Regions from separate parts of the Pedobacter sp. B4419 genome, predicted to be linked through region 1. Evidence: riboswitches for the same ligand, from Rfam matches in the RefSeq annotation. Region 1 holds a riboswitch; the other holds the start of a gene.
What was found. Region 1 has a riboswitch for cobalamin ahead of AC570H_RS06105 (TonB-dependent receptor plug domain-containing protein). Riboswitches for the same ligand answer to the same signal wherever they lie in the genome.

Region 1 (7,751 bases):
CGGATATCTATGGCGCCGGCAATTTCTGTGGATATCTCTCCCAAGTAGCGAGAATGTGGATTATCGGTTACAGGATGAAAAGGATTTCCGTTAGCATTCTGTCCGGTATATACCTTCACAAAATCTATATCGGCCAGCGACACCCTTTTCCCGCTTTGATCAACAGCCCAATCGATATCAAAGGCATTGTAGCCCCTGCCCAACTGGTCTTGCAGCGCCAAATAGGTTGCAGAGCCGTTATCGGCATAGCCAAAAGCAAAAGGGAAATTGGTAACGATGCCATTATCAGCTAAAGTATTTTTGAGCAGGGTGCCTTCAAATGAAATCTCTGTTCCGCTAACCCAATTGGGATAATATTGCTGGTTATGGAACATGTTTCTTAGCACGTAGCCTTCGCGGCCTAAGTTGTCGGTCCACTTGATATCATCGGCAAGCGCATTCGGCATATAGTAAGTGATTTTGTAGTTTTTCTTGGTTTCTGGTGCATTGTATTCGCTACCAGCCAATTCGTACCATTCGCCATCATCAGGTAGTCCGTTTTTGTTTTTGTCTTGCATAACGCAAACAATACCTGGCTCAGACCATTCCATCCCTACGCCAACCAGTGGATTGCCAAAAATACCGAGATCAAAGCCAGTTTCGTTTTTGATGGCATGATCAAAGCCGAATACCACAAAGCCCCCATAAGCTCCTAAAGACAACAAACCATTATCGGCCGTGCCAATCAATGCATTGGCCTTTGCCAAGGTGCCGTAACTCGCATCGTTAATAAACTGTCCCGGTGCTGGCTTATAATCAAATATCTTGCTGATAAAGGGACTATTAGCCTTTGGCAAAGGTTTATCATCTTCCTTGCTTTTTTTACAGGAAACCACTAAAAGTACCAGCACCAATCCTAGGTATCTGATGTTGGTCTTGAAAGAATAATTCTTCATTTTTATTTATAGCTATAATTAAATACGGCGTGCTGAGGTGTAGCGCCAGTTGCAAAATCATACTTGAACTTGCCGTTTTTATCAAAGACGATAGCCTTGCCCACATCGCTTCCAAAACTGATCGCATCTGCAATTACAAAAGTGTCATCGAAAGGATTTACGGTTACCCCATACATTAAACCTGTTGCGGTTCCATCGGTAATCAGACTTCCTCCGGCAATTCCAGTACTTACCTCAAGCGATGCAGAATTCATATTCCAGTCGGTAATCAGGTAGGCCTTGTTTTTATTGATGGCAATTGGACCTACATTATAATCGTAATTTCCAGTTACAGCATCGGTTACACTGTTGATGCGTTGCAACGTTGGCAATATCGTGCCGTAGTCTCCCCACGAAACCACCAACAGATCGCCATTTTGCGCAGCGGCAATCTTTACCGGATTGTAGCTTACGGTAATGTCTTTGATTTTGGTAAAAGTGGCCAAATCGATTACCGTAACTTTATCTTTTAGTCCGGTTGGATAATAAGGATGATTGGAATTGGTTACATATAATTTTCCGTTTGCTACGGCCAGTCCTTCCAGTCCGGTAGCTGGCGAGGCGCCATTCATCAGCTGCAGCTCCAAATCAACTGTTAAAGAAGCGGTATCAATGCGGCTGATTTTGCCATCATAACGAGATACATAAGCCTTATTTTTATAGAAAGCAACGTATCTGGGCATCAAACCATCGCCATTGGCATTAAAGGGAATGCTTTTTAATGAGCGTCCTGTTGCAATGTCAATCACCTCTACAAAAGACTGTGTCTTTCCCTGGATGCCTGCTACTACACAGTACATTTTGCTGCCATAGGCTTTTAGATCATTGGCTGTTTCTCCCAGCGATCTCCCATTAATCTTTTTGAAATAATCCGTTTCTACTTTTTTGCTTGCAACATCGTAGTAGGTAAGCGAACTGTTGTTATAGCCCATTGAACCTTCGCAAAGCACATAGATGCCTTTTGTACCCGTTATTTCCGGAACTTTTGGCTCGGGCGCAGGTGTACGGTCCTTTTTGCAGGAACTGATCAATAACGTGCCTAATAAAAAGGCAAACGCTATTGTTTTGAAATGTTTGTTGTAAAGGGTTTTCATATCTGATTTTTAGTAAACAAAAGCAATGTGTGCCGGAATATCACCGGTAGTTAACGACCATTTTAATTTCCCAAAAGCATTATAGCAGTGCAGCTTGCCGGGTGTTACATAATCTTTGGCATCGGTTACGTAAACATCTTTGTTGACCCGGTTTACGGCAATGCCATAAGGAATCTTGATGTTCTTTTCCGTACCGTCGGTTATAAATTTTTGGGCAAGCAGGGTTTCGTTCCTGATATCGATCATGTGGTAGCTGATGGTATTCTTGCCTTGGATGTAGCTCCACTCCGTACTGTACACGTAAGCCAGGTCATCGTCTATAGCCAGGTTGCTGGCCGCGATATCAAAAACCTTTTTAACCTGATCGGTATGGGTATCGATTACATAAAGCCGTGAAGGAATGGTATAATAATCGCCTCTCGAGGTCACATAGAGATCGCCATAGCGATCGGCCTTTAAGCGGTGCAGGTTTAGCGCTACCTGAATGCGTTTTTCTTCCCTGAAATTGGCGAGGTCAATTACCGAAACCGTGCTTTCGTAGTTTGGCGGACTATAGCCACCCGAGTTGGCGATATAGAGTTTGTTGCCTACAACAGCCATTTCTTCTGGCTGCCGGCCTACCTCTACCGTGCGGTTGATGATCAGCTTAGCGGTATCGATTTCTGCTACAATTCCATTGGGTGCTGTCGGATCGCCTACGCGGCCCAAATAAGCACTCACATAGGCTTTGCCATTGTTAAATGTAATGTAGCGACAATTTGTGATGTTGATCTGGCCGATGCGCCTGCCGGTTTTGACATTCAACACTTCTACCTTGTTAGAGATATTAACTACTACATATAGCTTGCTGCCGTATATGGCAATATCATTGCCTACATCACCCAAACCCTTGGTTACTTCTGGATTAACCTGATTGTAGAGGTTACGGGTATAAATGCCATTAACCAGGTCGAGATAGTCAAGAGAAGCCTTGTTCATGTTCATGTTGCCCTCGTTAACCAGGTAAAAACCTTTAATGGCTGAGGTGGGGTCTGGCTCAATGCGACTAATTTCTGCAGGCAAAGGCTTAGGGTCTTTTCTGCAGCCCCAAAAGATCAGCGAAAAAGCAATCAAGAGGCAATATGATTTATTGGTCAGGCTCATAGCTTAAAATTCAAGGTGATCCGGTAATTCCTTCCGGGCATCGGGAAGTTTGGAATAACATCATAGTATTGGTTAAGTAGGTTGTTTACTTCGCCATTAAGGTTAAAATTGGCCTGACGAAGCTTAAACTGATAGCTCAAGGCAAAATCGTGCGTGTACCAAGGCTCCATGTAATTGTAAATGATATTGGCTTTTTGGTTATAGCGATAACCGGTATAGATAAAACTGTAGTTGGCGTGCCATTTGCGATAATCTATTTTGGCCAAGAAAGAACCGCTGTGTTTAGGGATATAAGGGATTTGTTGCCTATAATTATCCTCCGCAGGGTCGGTTACATCAACAGCCTGTTGAAACGTGTAATTGATGGCTGCGCCAATTGCCACGTCTTTTCCAAACCTCCAACCGCTTTTCAGGTTCAGTTCTGCTCCTTTGATGGCTACCTTGCCCAAATTGTACATGATCCAACGGATCAGGTTCGCACCCGGCTGCGCAATGATCTTATCTTTTATCTGGTTGTAATACACATCGCCCTGAACTTCGATATAGGCAAGGCGCTGCTCCTTAAATGAACTGAGGTAGGTAAAACCCAAATCGTATTGTTTGGCAAACTCGGGTTTGAGCAAAGTATTGCCAATAAAAGTATAATAGAGGTCGTTAAAAGTAGGCATCCTGAAAATATCCTTATAAAAACCCCTTAGCCTCAGGTTTGACCGCTCCATCGGTTTCCAAGAAAACATCAGTGTCGGACTAAACACTTGCTTATTTCCTGCCGAAGAATATTCTTTAACCTCGTCATTGATGGTAGTGCTCAGGATATTTGCCTGAACTTCGAGCCTTTCTAGCTTTAGTGAAGTACTAAGCACATTTAAAAAGGTATTTCTGCGGGGATAAGCAAAGCGATAAAGATTGGCTTTGAGGTCTTGATATTGATAATCTGATGCGAAAGACACATTCCATATGCTGGCCAGTTTATAATTGGCGGCCAAAGAAACGTAGGCTTCCCTTTCGTGAAAACGATTATCAAGAAAACCGTTAATGGTTACATATTCCGGATCGAGAAAACGGGTATAATCATAAGCCAGTTTGGTGTTGAGCAAAATGGATAACCGTTCGCCAAAGTTTTGCGTTACATTGCCTTGTACAAATACGTTTCTGTCCCAGATGCGCTGGTTGTAATCGAATTTATTAGAAACGATGGCACCTGGCAATCCCCTGTCTGATAAAAAAGAGTAAAGCTGCGCATGCCATTTCCCTTGTTTGTTAAGTTTGCCAAATAAAGACGTTTCTAGCCTGAATCTATTTACATCGCCGTTATTTCTTACCGCTGCAGTATCATAAATACCGTTGGTATACCTAAATTTGTATTTTCCATTGGCCCTGATGTATTCGCTGCTTACACTGGCCGAAATGTTGTTGCTGATTTCGCGCTGATAAACAAATGCAGGATTGATCAAACCGAAATCTCCGGTTTTAAAATTGGCGCTAATGCTGTATTTTCTATCCTCAAAAATCGGAGCCCTTGTTTTAAGGTAGATGGCACTTGCCGAAGCATAGCCCTTGGCTGGTTGCAGCTGCTCGTTGCTTTGTCCACTGATGAGTGAAACCTCCTCTAAGTTGTCCAGTGAATATTTTCCCAGGTCTACCTGGCCATTCTGCGCATTGCCCAATTGGATGCCATCATAAAAAATAGCGGTGTGGTTAGTACCCATACTCCTGACATTGACCGTTTTTAAACCACCAATGCCTCCGTAGTCTTTGAGCTGTACGCCAGAAAAATACCTAATGGCATCGGCAACAGATAGGCTATTGATCCGCTTCAGGTCTTCGGCCGTTAAAACCTGCAGGGCAGCTGGCGACAAGCTTTGCCTGCTTACGCGATATTCGTTTATCTTGACCTCTTTAAGTTGGTTAACCTTGGTCAGCGTATCGGTATTTTGGGCAAGGGCAATGCCTGGAAATGCGCACAGCATTCCCCCTACAGCGAAACCAATAAAAGCAACATAGCCTTTAAAAAAGGCCAGATTCTTTTTTGTCATTTTTGTTGTGAGTTAAACCCACAGCAAACAGAAATTAAGGAGCATGTATCAACAAGCATCTACTCCTAGCTTCAATCCCCGAAAGCTATGAAAATATAATGCTAAGGCAGGTCTTCTGACTTACTCCCGATTTCCTGCCTTCCCCTTTCTTGCGAAAAAGTGGCCAAGATTTGAAAATCGTTACAGAGCTTACAGCTGCGGGACAGTTACGGATTTACACCGTATTCCCTTTTAATCCCAATCCTAAAATCGGGAACCAAAAGCGATGCAAATATAGCCAAATTAAGCACAGAAGCAAATATGGCAAGGAGATGTTACAATTACACGGTTTTGCAAACGCTTATAAAACCCTATATTTAGGTTCAAAATAGAGCTTATGCGTACCTTATTATCCCTTTGTTCATTATTTATCATCAGCATCCAGGCGATGGCACAACAAACAGACACCGTTTTCCTGCAAAAACTAATGCAAGACAAGCCTGAACTCTTTTCGGGAATTTTAAATCACCCCAACAAAAACGAAGTTCAGGTAATCTATACACAGGTGAACCGCGATAAAAACAATAAACCGAGTTTTAAAACCTTTAGCTACAATTTTAATCCGCAACGGTATTTTTACCCCGCCAGTACTGTTAAGCTGGCTGCCGTAGTCTTTGCCTTAGAAAAGGTAAATGCGTTAAAAAGCAAAGGCATGAGTGCCGATCTGGTTATGCTAACCGATAGCAGCTTTAAAGGCCAGACCAAGGTTTTGAAAGACGAAAGCGCCGCAAACGGAAAGCCTTCCATTGAACATTACGTTAAAAAGATACTCTTAACCAGCGATAATGATGCCTTTAATCGATTATTTGAGTTTATTGGCCGGGCAGAAATCAATGCAAAGCTGAAAAAATACGGCATGAACGATAGTCGAATACTGAATAGGCTAGCCATTGGCGATGGTGGCGAATCGGCCAGAAACACCAACCCTATCGATTTTTACAAAGACGACAAATTGGTCTACCATCAAGATGCCCAATTTGACAATAAGGATTATCCGTTAACCTTAACCAATTTATTGGTGGGCAAGGGTTATTTAGACGGCAAAGAACAATTGGTAAACGAACCTTACAGCTTTGCCAACAAGAATGTTTTTACCGTTGGCGATCAGCAATTGTTAATGAAACGTTTGATCATGCCTGAAGCATTTCCGGCAAAGGAAAGGTTTAACCTCACTCCCACCGATTACAAACTCATTTATACCTACATGAGCAAATTGCCTACAGAAAGCGATTATCCAAAATATGACCCGAAAGACTTTTGGCCAACCTACGCCAAGATGCTGTATTATGGACGAGAGAAAAATGCAACGCTAGATCCGAATATCAGGATCTTTAATAAATATGGTGACAGTTATGGTTACATTATCGATAATTCGTATTTCGTAGACTTTAAGAACAAAGTAGAATATTTTCTAACCGCAGTAGTTCAATCTAACGAAGATGGAATTTACAATGATGGCAAATACGAATACGAAACCGTATGCTATCCTTTTATGAAGAATTTGGGGAGGACCATTTACGAATACGAGCTGAACCGAAGCAAAAAGAACCTGCCCAATTTGGACAAGTACAAAATGGATTACAGCAACAAATAACAACAAAGCCCGAAAAACTCGGGCTTTGTTATACTTAATGCATCGTATTAAAACGAAGCTTGTGATCGAAGGATCTGCAACATCAAACTGCGCTCATCAGATTTCTCCTTCCGTCTGAATGACAGGTATGTTATTTAAAATTAAAGCTTACACCGGCATTCATGTTAAAGCCAAAGGTATTGTAGCCAATAATTTCAGTGTATTTCTCGTCGGTTAGGTTTTTTAAATCGGCAAAAATCTTGATGCGTTTTTTGGCCAAGGCATATTCCGCATAAAAATCCAATAAATTATAGGAACCCAAAAGCTTATTTACGGCTGGATAAGTACTAAAATCGCTGTCAAAGCGCTCGCCAGTAAATTTAAAGTTGGCGCTTACAAATAAATTGTCTGTAGCTTGTACACCCGCATTAATGCCATAAGTATTTTTAGGCCTGCGCAACAAGAAATCGATCACCTTGGTACCCGAAGTCTGCTTGCCTTCTACATAGGCATAATAGCCTCCAATCGTAAACTTGTTTAATTTAACACTAGGTTCGATCTCTAAACCTCTATCATCTTGCTTGTCTTGGTTTACATAACCCGTTGTGCCATAAATAATGGCATCTTTAATTTTACGCTTAAAAGCTGTTGCACGCAGGTTCAATTTTTCGTTTAAAAAGCTGAAACTCGCGCCTGCTTCATAGTTCGTCGCTTTTTCAGGCTTTAAGTTCAAATTGGCGCCGTATTGACCAAAAAGCATATCGAGCATTGGCGCCCTAAATGCAGATGAAACCGTACCGAATAGTTTTACTTCTTTAATAATGTTGATACTTGGTGTTACGGCATAGGTATAGTTTTCGCCATATTTATTGTGCTTATTGTAACGGCCACC
Region 2 (7,751 bases), 760 kb from region 1:
TACTGCCGAAAGGATTAAAATCGCTGAAACATTTCTGCTCCATAAACTTGAGGAAACTGAAGTTGCGAATAATTTGGTCAAATCCTGCGTAAGCGCCATGCTTGCCCTCAACGGACAGCTTTCTGTAGGTGAATTGAGCGAACAGCTCAAGATAAACCGTAGACAATTGGAACGTAAGTTTGCCACAAACGTGGGATTAAGTCCAAAGCAATTGAATAAGATTATAAGACTACAGACGGCTTTAAAAATGCTGTTGGAAAAACGTTTTGATAATTTAACGGATGTGGCTCATGAGGCTTCTTATTACGATCAGGCTCATTTTATCAAGGATTTTAAAGAATTTACGGGCATCAGTCCGAAGAAGTTCTATGCCGCTAACCTGCAACTTTCGGCTTTACTGGTTAGCTCGGAATAAGCTGTCGTGTTTTTACAATTTTTTGTATTTGCTGATGCGCAAATTTGTCTTATAAATTTAAAACAGAGGATACTTATGAAAAAAATGATGTGTGGCCTTGCATTGGCCTTCGTGGCAATTGTTGCCCTTGCTTTTAAAGCAGCATTTACAGATTTAGACAAAACCAAATGGCTGATTGGCACCTGGGAGCAAAAAACGGCCCGTGGCACGATGTACGAAAGTTGGGTAAAGGCATCGTCTACCGAATTTCATGGTAAAAGCTACGTGATCAAAGAGAAAGATACCATGGTTTTTGAAAACATCAAATTGGCACAGCAAGCCGATGGTCTTTTTTATATTCCAACGGTGAAGAACCAGAATGGTGGCAAACCAGTTAGTTTTAAAGCTAAAACTGTTTCAGCAACCGAAATGGTATTTGAAAACCCTGCCCACGACTTTCCGCAACAGATCAGCTATAAACAGATCAACAAAGATTCGCTGGTAGCCGAAATCTCAGGCACGATCAACGGCAAATTCAAATCGCAAAAATTCAAGATGCGCAGAAAAGATTAACAAATGCATCTTCAAGCATAAGTCAAAGCCTCTTTAAGGGGCTTTTTTGTTTATACCAATTCCTCAATTTCGGTAGGATTTACCGTTTCTCGGTGCATATTGCCCCAGTCAGACATAGCCTTAAGCATGGGTTTCATGGTTTCGCCCAAGGCAGTTAAACGATACTCTACACGTGGTGGTACTTCTGGGTAAACCAGGCGTTCAATCACCCTGTCGTTTTCCAATTCGCGTAGCTGTGCCACCAGCATCCGCTCAGAAATGCCATCAATGCTCTTTCTCAGCTCACCAAAACGCCAGGTACCATAGGTTAGTCTGCATAAAATGGCTGGTTTCCAACGGCCACCTAATACATGCAGCGAATAGGCCATGCCACAGCTGTCGTTAATCTGCTTTTCGTTAATGGCGTTGGTTGAAGTCTCTTTTCTCATTACTTACTTTTTTGTTAGTACCTAACAATTTATCGTGTACAATCAAATATAGAAGAAAGCTGTTTAATTTTGAAGAAAAAATAGAAAAATCATGAAAAAATTAGCAAATAAAATTGCCCTAGTAACCGGAGGCAGCCGTGGCATTGGTGCCGCCATCGTTAAAAGATTAGCAGCCGAAGGCGCTATTGTAGCCTTTACTTATCACAGCTCTCCAGAGAAAGCAGAAGCCTTGGTGCAAGAAGTTAATGCCAATGGTGGCCAAGCCCAAGCCATTGCAGCCAATAGTGCCGATCCTGTTGCCGTAACAGCAGCGGTTGAACAAACCGTTGCGCAATTTGGTGCACTTGATATTTTGGTAAGCAACGCCGGAATTTATATCGGAAGTGCATTTGAAGAGCATACCCTACAAGATTATGAAGATATAATGGCGGTAAATGTAAGAGCGGTTTATGCGGCGGCATTGGCTGCGGTAAAACACTTGCCTACAGGTGGCCGTATCATTACTATTGGCAGCAATATGGCCGATAATGCAGGTGGTCCAGGTGGCACATTATACGTAATGAGCAAAGCTGCGGTTCAAGGCTTTACACGTGGCTTGGCTAGAGATTTAGGCAAGAAAGGCATTACTGTAAATGTGGTACAACCAGGTCCAATTGATACCGATATGAACCCGGCAAATAGCGAACTGGCCGATTTCTTAAGAACCCGCATGGCCTTGCCAGAATATGGCACTGGGGCCGATGTTGCTGGCTTGGTGGCTTTTTTGGCCAGCGAAGAAGGAAAATACATTACCGGCAGTGCCTTGACTATTGATGGTGGATTGAACGCTTAGTTGGTTCATTGGTTCATTAGTTCATTGGCTGACTGGTTTGACCGCAAAGCATACAAGAACCGTGCAAAGATCGGTGCTTGTATGCTTTGCGGTTTAATTGCAAGCCGAGAACTGCAAACTAGCGCTTACAACTCATTGATAAAAGATTGCTTCGCTCGCTCGCAATGACGATACGCCGATTTGACATGAACTATTAACCAAAACTGATAACTGAAAACTGTCAACTGAAAAGCAAAAATTACCTTTCTATTCCCTACCTTTACCCCGATGTAAGTTCTTCACTTTATTTTTCATCAACCGGTATCGGTCCTCGGTGTAATATCGAGGTTAATAGGGAATCGTGTGCAAATCACGAGCTGTCGCGCAACTGTAAATCCTGCCTGTAAAGGCAACGATCTTATCATAAAGCCACTGTTTCGAGCAATCAAAATGGGAAGGCGATAAGATGGGGGATAAGTCAGGAGACCTGCCGTTTATCGAATTGACGATGCTTTCGCGTAATAAAGCCATTGGTCTGGTATGATGCAATTTGAGCCTTTTCCTAATGGGATTGGCATGTCTGCATTGTTTCCCTTCCATTTTATTATTGCCAAAGTACGGATAAGGCGTAGGGCTTTTAATGATTTTATTCACTTAATCTTTAAAAGATGCAAACGCAAAATTTGGGCTATCCGCGTATAGGTAGCCAGCGCGAACTTAAAAAGGTCTGCGAAAACTATTGGGCAGGCAAAACCACCTTCAAAAGTGTGCTTCAGGTAGGTAAAAACCTGAGGCAAGCCAACTGGGAACTGCAAAAACAAGCAGGTATTGATGTAATCCCATCTAACGACTTTTCATTCTACGATCAGGTACTAGACCATTCATTCTGTTTTGGAGCGATTCCGAAACGCTACAACGAAGTAATCCTAAAGAGTGGCAATGTAGAACTCGACCTGTATTTTGCCATGGCCAGGGGCTATCAAAAAGACGGACTGGATGTGGTAGCCATGGAAATGACCAAATGGTTCGATACCAATTACCATTACATCGTACCCGAATTTTATAAAAACCAACAATTCAAGCTTTTCTCTACCAAGATTATCGACGAGTTTTATGAAGCCAAACAATTGGGTATCACCACTAAACCCGTATTGATCGGTCCGGTTTCTTATTTGTTGCTGGGCAAGGAAAAAGAGGCTGGTTTTGATAAGCTATCGCTACTGAACAATCTATTGCCAGTTTATTTCGAAATCTTACGTCGCCTAGAAGCTTTAAACGTGGAATATATACAGTTTGATGAGCCCTTTCTTTGCCTCGATCTTTCTGCAAAAGAACAGCAGGCCTTCAGCAATGCCTATAAGGAGATCAGGAAGGCATTTCCACGCCTAAAAATCGTGTTGGCTACCTATTTTGAAGACCTCAATACCAATTTCCCTTTGGTGGCCTCTTTGCCATTTAATGTGCTGCATGTTGATTTGGTGCGTGCGCCTGTACAATTGGACAAGGTATTGGAGGTTTTCCCTCCAAATGCCATCCTTTCTTTAGGTGTGGTTGATGGACGCAATATTTGGAAGAATGATTTCGATGCCTCTTTGCAACTCATTGAAAAAGCGGTAAGCATATTGGGCAAAGACAGGGTTTGGATAGCGCCATCTTGTTCATTGGTGCATTCTCCATGCGATTTGGACCTCGAAACCGATGAGAAAAACCTGTCGGCAGAAATTAAGCAGTGGCTGGCCTTTGCCAAACAAAAAATAGCAGAGGTAGTGGCTTTGAAAAAATTGGCCAATGGCGAAGAAACTCCTGCCTTGAACAAACAGCTGGCTGATAACCAATTGGCACAGCACAACCGTAGGCATGCCAAAATTATCCATAACCAAACGGTTCAAAAACGGGTAGCGGCAATTACGGCACAGGATTCTGAAAGAACCAGTGTTTTTGCCGATCGCAGGACGAAGCAAAGAAATTCCTTAAAACTGCCAAGTTATGCCACCACTACCATTGGTTCGTTTCCACAAACTCCCGAAGTGAGAAGCTGGCGCGCGAAACTCAAAAATGGATCGATCTCTTTAGAAGAATACAACATATTGATAGCCGAAGAAACCGCAAAAGCCGTAAAATGGCAAGAAGAAATTGACCTAGACGTGCTTGTTCATGGCGAGTTTGAGCGCAATGACATGGTAGAATATTTTGGCGAGCAATTGGCTGGTTTTGCCTTTTCTAAAAATGGTTGGGTACAGAGCTATGGCTCTCGTTGTGTAAAGCCACCTATAATTTATGGGGAAGTGTACAGGCCAAATGCCATGACAGTAAAATGGACCACTTATGCACAATCGTTAACCACCAGGTTTATGAAAGGTATGCTTACAGGGCCGGTTACCATTTTGCAGTGGTCTTTTGTGCGCAATGATCAGCCACGCGCTGTTACCTGTGCGCAAATAGCCTTAGCCATACGTGATGAGGTTATGGATTTAGAGCAGGCTGGCATCAAGATTATCCAGATAGACGAGCCAGCCATTAGGGAAGGCTTGCCATTGCAAACAGCAAAGCATCAGGAATACTTAGACTGGGCGGTAAATGCCTTTAAAATTGCGGCGAGTGGAGTGCAAGACGATACCCAGATCCATACACACATGTGCTATTCAGAATTTAACGATATCATCGCGCACATTGCCCATATGGATGCCGATGTGATCACTATTGAAACTTCGCGCTCGCAAATGGAGCTTTTGGATGCCTTTGCCGATTTTAAATATCCAAATGAAATTGGACCCGGAGTTTACGATATCCATTCGCCAAGGGTGCCCAAACGTGAAGAAATGATCAGCCTGCTCAACAAAGCTAAATCGGTAATTGCGCCTGAGCAACTTTGGGTAAATCCAGATTGTGGTCTTAAAACTAGGGGCTGGGACGAAACCAAAAGCGCCCTGATCGAAATGGTAGAAGCCGCCAAAGAAATGCGAAAAAATTAATAAATCATCACCTATACCCAAGTAACCATTAAGGTTGCTTGGGTTAATTTTTAAATTATGACCTTAGCAGAAAGAATAAACGCTTCTCAAACCAGCATTTTCAAAGCGGTTTTTCCAAACACCACCAATCACTACGATACCCTTTTTGGCGGAACGGCCATGCACATGATGGACGAAGTGGCTTTTATTACGGCTACCCGTTTCAGTAGGCAGATGATGGTAACCGTAAGCAGCGACCGCATCGATTTTAAAAAATCAATTCCTGCCGGAACCATTGTAGAGCTTATAGGCAAAGTGGTTCATGTAGGCAATACCAGCCTGAAAGTAAATGTAGAAATCTACATTGAACAGATGTATGCCGAGGGTAGGGAATTGGCCGTTCACGGCGACTTTACCTTTGTTTCGATCAATCAGGAGAAAAAGCCGGTACCTATCCTTAAATAATTACCGAACGGGATCGGCTGTTTTTCGAATATGGCTTTTCAGGTATTTTAAGTAGAGCTTTCTGGTATCCATTTGCTCATGCTTGCAGGCAGGTTGTACCGTAGTCATCAGCAATAAAAGGGTCACAAATAAGAGTTTCTTTTTATGCATGATTTTAAGGTTTAGGGCCATTATGACTACATGATTTGGTGAGTTTAAGGTTGATAAAGTGCGCAATGGCAATCAGCAAACCACCCAAAGGAATCAGGTAGCTTTCTATAGCGTGTATCAAATGGCCGAAGGCAATAAAAGCAAAGCCCAGCATCAGCATAACAAATGGCAATGCTTTTCGGTGCTTTTTATAGGCACTGGATAAGGCGATACAGGCAAGGCCTAAGGAAAGGATGATCATACTCAGTTCTATAGCCGGATTGGCCAGGAACTCTAAGCCTACGATAGGTAGTAATGTAAGTACAATGGGAAGCAATGCACAATGTATGGCGCAGGCTACCGAGGCTGACATGCCGACCTTGTCGAACAGTTGGGAATTTAAACGAGATTTCATGTTACAAATATAAATGCAATTTTGTTGCATTTATAAAATAATGTATATATATTTGAACCTCATCATTATTAATAGTTAAGTTAAGCAATGCAACAGGGAATAGGCTGTTGCATTTGCTTTTTAAAAAGGGCCTAATTGTTAATGAAAGCAGGTAAAATATAATTTTCTACTATCTTTTCTGGTTGCCATACCCTGCCGTTCCTAAAATTGCCAGAAGTAATGACCACCACCATATCTAATGCCGGAAGAATGAAGATATACTGGCCACCGGCACCACGCGCTTCAATGGATTCGATATTTCTGTTGCCGATTTTGTAGCTGTAGTGCCACCACAAAAAGCCATAACCATTTTTTTCAGGATGATTTTCCAACATCAGGTAATTTTTGAATGAAGCATTTATCCAATCTTTGCTAATGAGCTGTTTGCCCTTCCATTGGCCTTTATTCGCATATAACAATCCAAATTTGAGCATATCGCGAGAGCGCATGAAAACACCGCCACCAAAATAGGGGTTGGCCTTTTCATCCTGTTGAATAATGTAATTGTCTATCCCTAAAGGCTTAAACAGGTTTTGATCCATAAAACCCAGCGTTTGTGGTCCCAATTGATTGGCCAATGCAAAACCCAGCAAATAGGGGTTGGCCGAGCCATAATTGGCATGGATACCCGGATAATTGATCATCGGTGCTTCTAACACTGTTTTAGCCCAGTTGCTGGTAGGTTGATAATTGTCTTCGGCCGCTACAGATTTTCGGTCTATCCCAAAATCTACCGCATCAAGCCCCGAACTCATGGTGAGCAGGCTGCCCAAACTGATGGCCTGTTTACGCGGGGCCGTCATCAAGTTTTGGTAGGATGGAGGTAACAAATCGACTAATTTTTGAGCTGTATCAAGTAAAATATGCTGGTCAATGGCAATACCGATCAATGCCGAAGAAATACTTTTCGAAGCCGAACGCATGTCGTGGGGTGAAGCTGCATCATTGCCTCCAAAATAGGCTTCGTAAAGCAATTGGCTGTTTTTGGCAATCAATACGCTGTGTGTATTGGTGATTTTGTTGGCGTTAATGCTATCTACCATTTTTTGGAGGTAGCTTTCATTGATTTTAAATCCGCTTTGCTTTAAGCTGAGGGTCTTTAAGTCATCATTAAGCTGTTGAGGTTGCTGGCTGGAGTATGGTGTTGGTGGAGCACTAGATTTTAAATTCCATTCGTTTACAGAGGATTTGAGCATTAATTTGGCCAATAAGAGTTTGCCGATTTTAATTTCCAAAGGGAGTTGCTTGTCTTCCAGCTTTCCATTAAAAGTTAAACCAGTTCTAAAATCGCGGAAAGAGATAAGGTCGTCCTTCTTTTTGAAATCATAACAAAAAAAGCCTGGATAGCGCGCTTCCGAACTAAAGGCATAAGCTTCATATTGCTCGCCATTGGCATTTTCTATGCTTAAGTAAAATGGTGAATTGAATTTTTGGGTCAATAAAATATTCCAGGTAGCCTCAAATTCATGCTTTGCATTTTTGGCAAGCTGGAGGTGATAAAACCACTGGCCAGATTTGATAAATCCTGTGACACACTGTTTCTTTT

Region 2: it holds a riboswitch for cobalamin, as region 1 does, so the genes downstream of both, metE (5-methyltetrahydropteroyltriglutamate--homocysteine S-methyltransferase) here and AC570H_RS06105 (TonB-dependent receptor plug domain-containing protein) in region 1, are expected to answer to the same signal.

What each region holds. Positions count from the first base shown of each region.
Region 1 is NZ_JCASSL010000001.1:1,520,345-1,528,095, reverse strand. It holds gene AC570H_RS06120 (PKD domain-containing protein) at 1-935, opposite strand, end outside; gene AC570H_RS06115 (YncE family protein) at 938-2,068, opposite strand; gene AC570H_RS06110 (YncE family protein) at 2,078-3,211, opposite strand; gene AC570H_RS06105 (TonB-dependent receptor plug domain-containing protein) at 3,208-5,247, opposite strand; cobalamin riboswitch at 5,336-5,524, opposite strand; gene AC570H_RS06100 (serine hydrolase) at 5,624-6,880, shown strand; gene AC570H_RS06095 (TonB-dependent receptor plug domain-containing protein) at 7,011-7,751, opposite strand, start outside.
Region 2 is NZ_JCASSL010000001.1:2,284,319-2,292,069, reverse strand. It holds gene AC570H_RS09550 (DUF6597 domain-containing transcriptional factor) at 1-415, shown strand, start outside; gene AC570H_RS09545 (DUF6265 family protein) at 491-967, shown strand; gene AC570H_RS09540 (winged helix-turn-helix transcriptional regulator) at 1,018-1,395, opposite strand; gene AC570H_RS09535 (3-oxoacyl-ACP reductase family protein) at 1,487-2,227, shown strand; cobalamin riboswitch at 2,515-2,715, shown strand; gene metE (5-methyltetrahydropteroyltriglutamate--homocysteine S-methyltransferase) at 2,875-5,178, shown strand; gene AC570H_RS09525 (acyl-CoA thioesterase) at 5,236-5,622, shown strand; gene AC570H_RS09520 (hypothetical protein) at 5,623-5,772, opposite strand; gene AC570H_RS09515 (MerC domain-containing protein) at 5,777-6,166, opposite strand; gene AC570H_RS09510 (serine hydrolase domain-containing protein) at 6,298-7,751, opposite strand, start outside.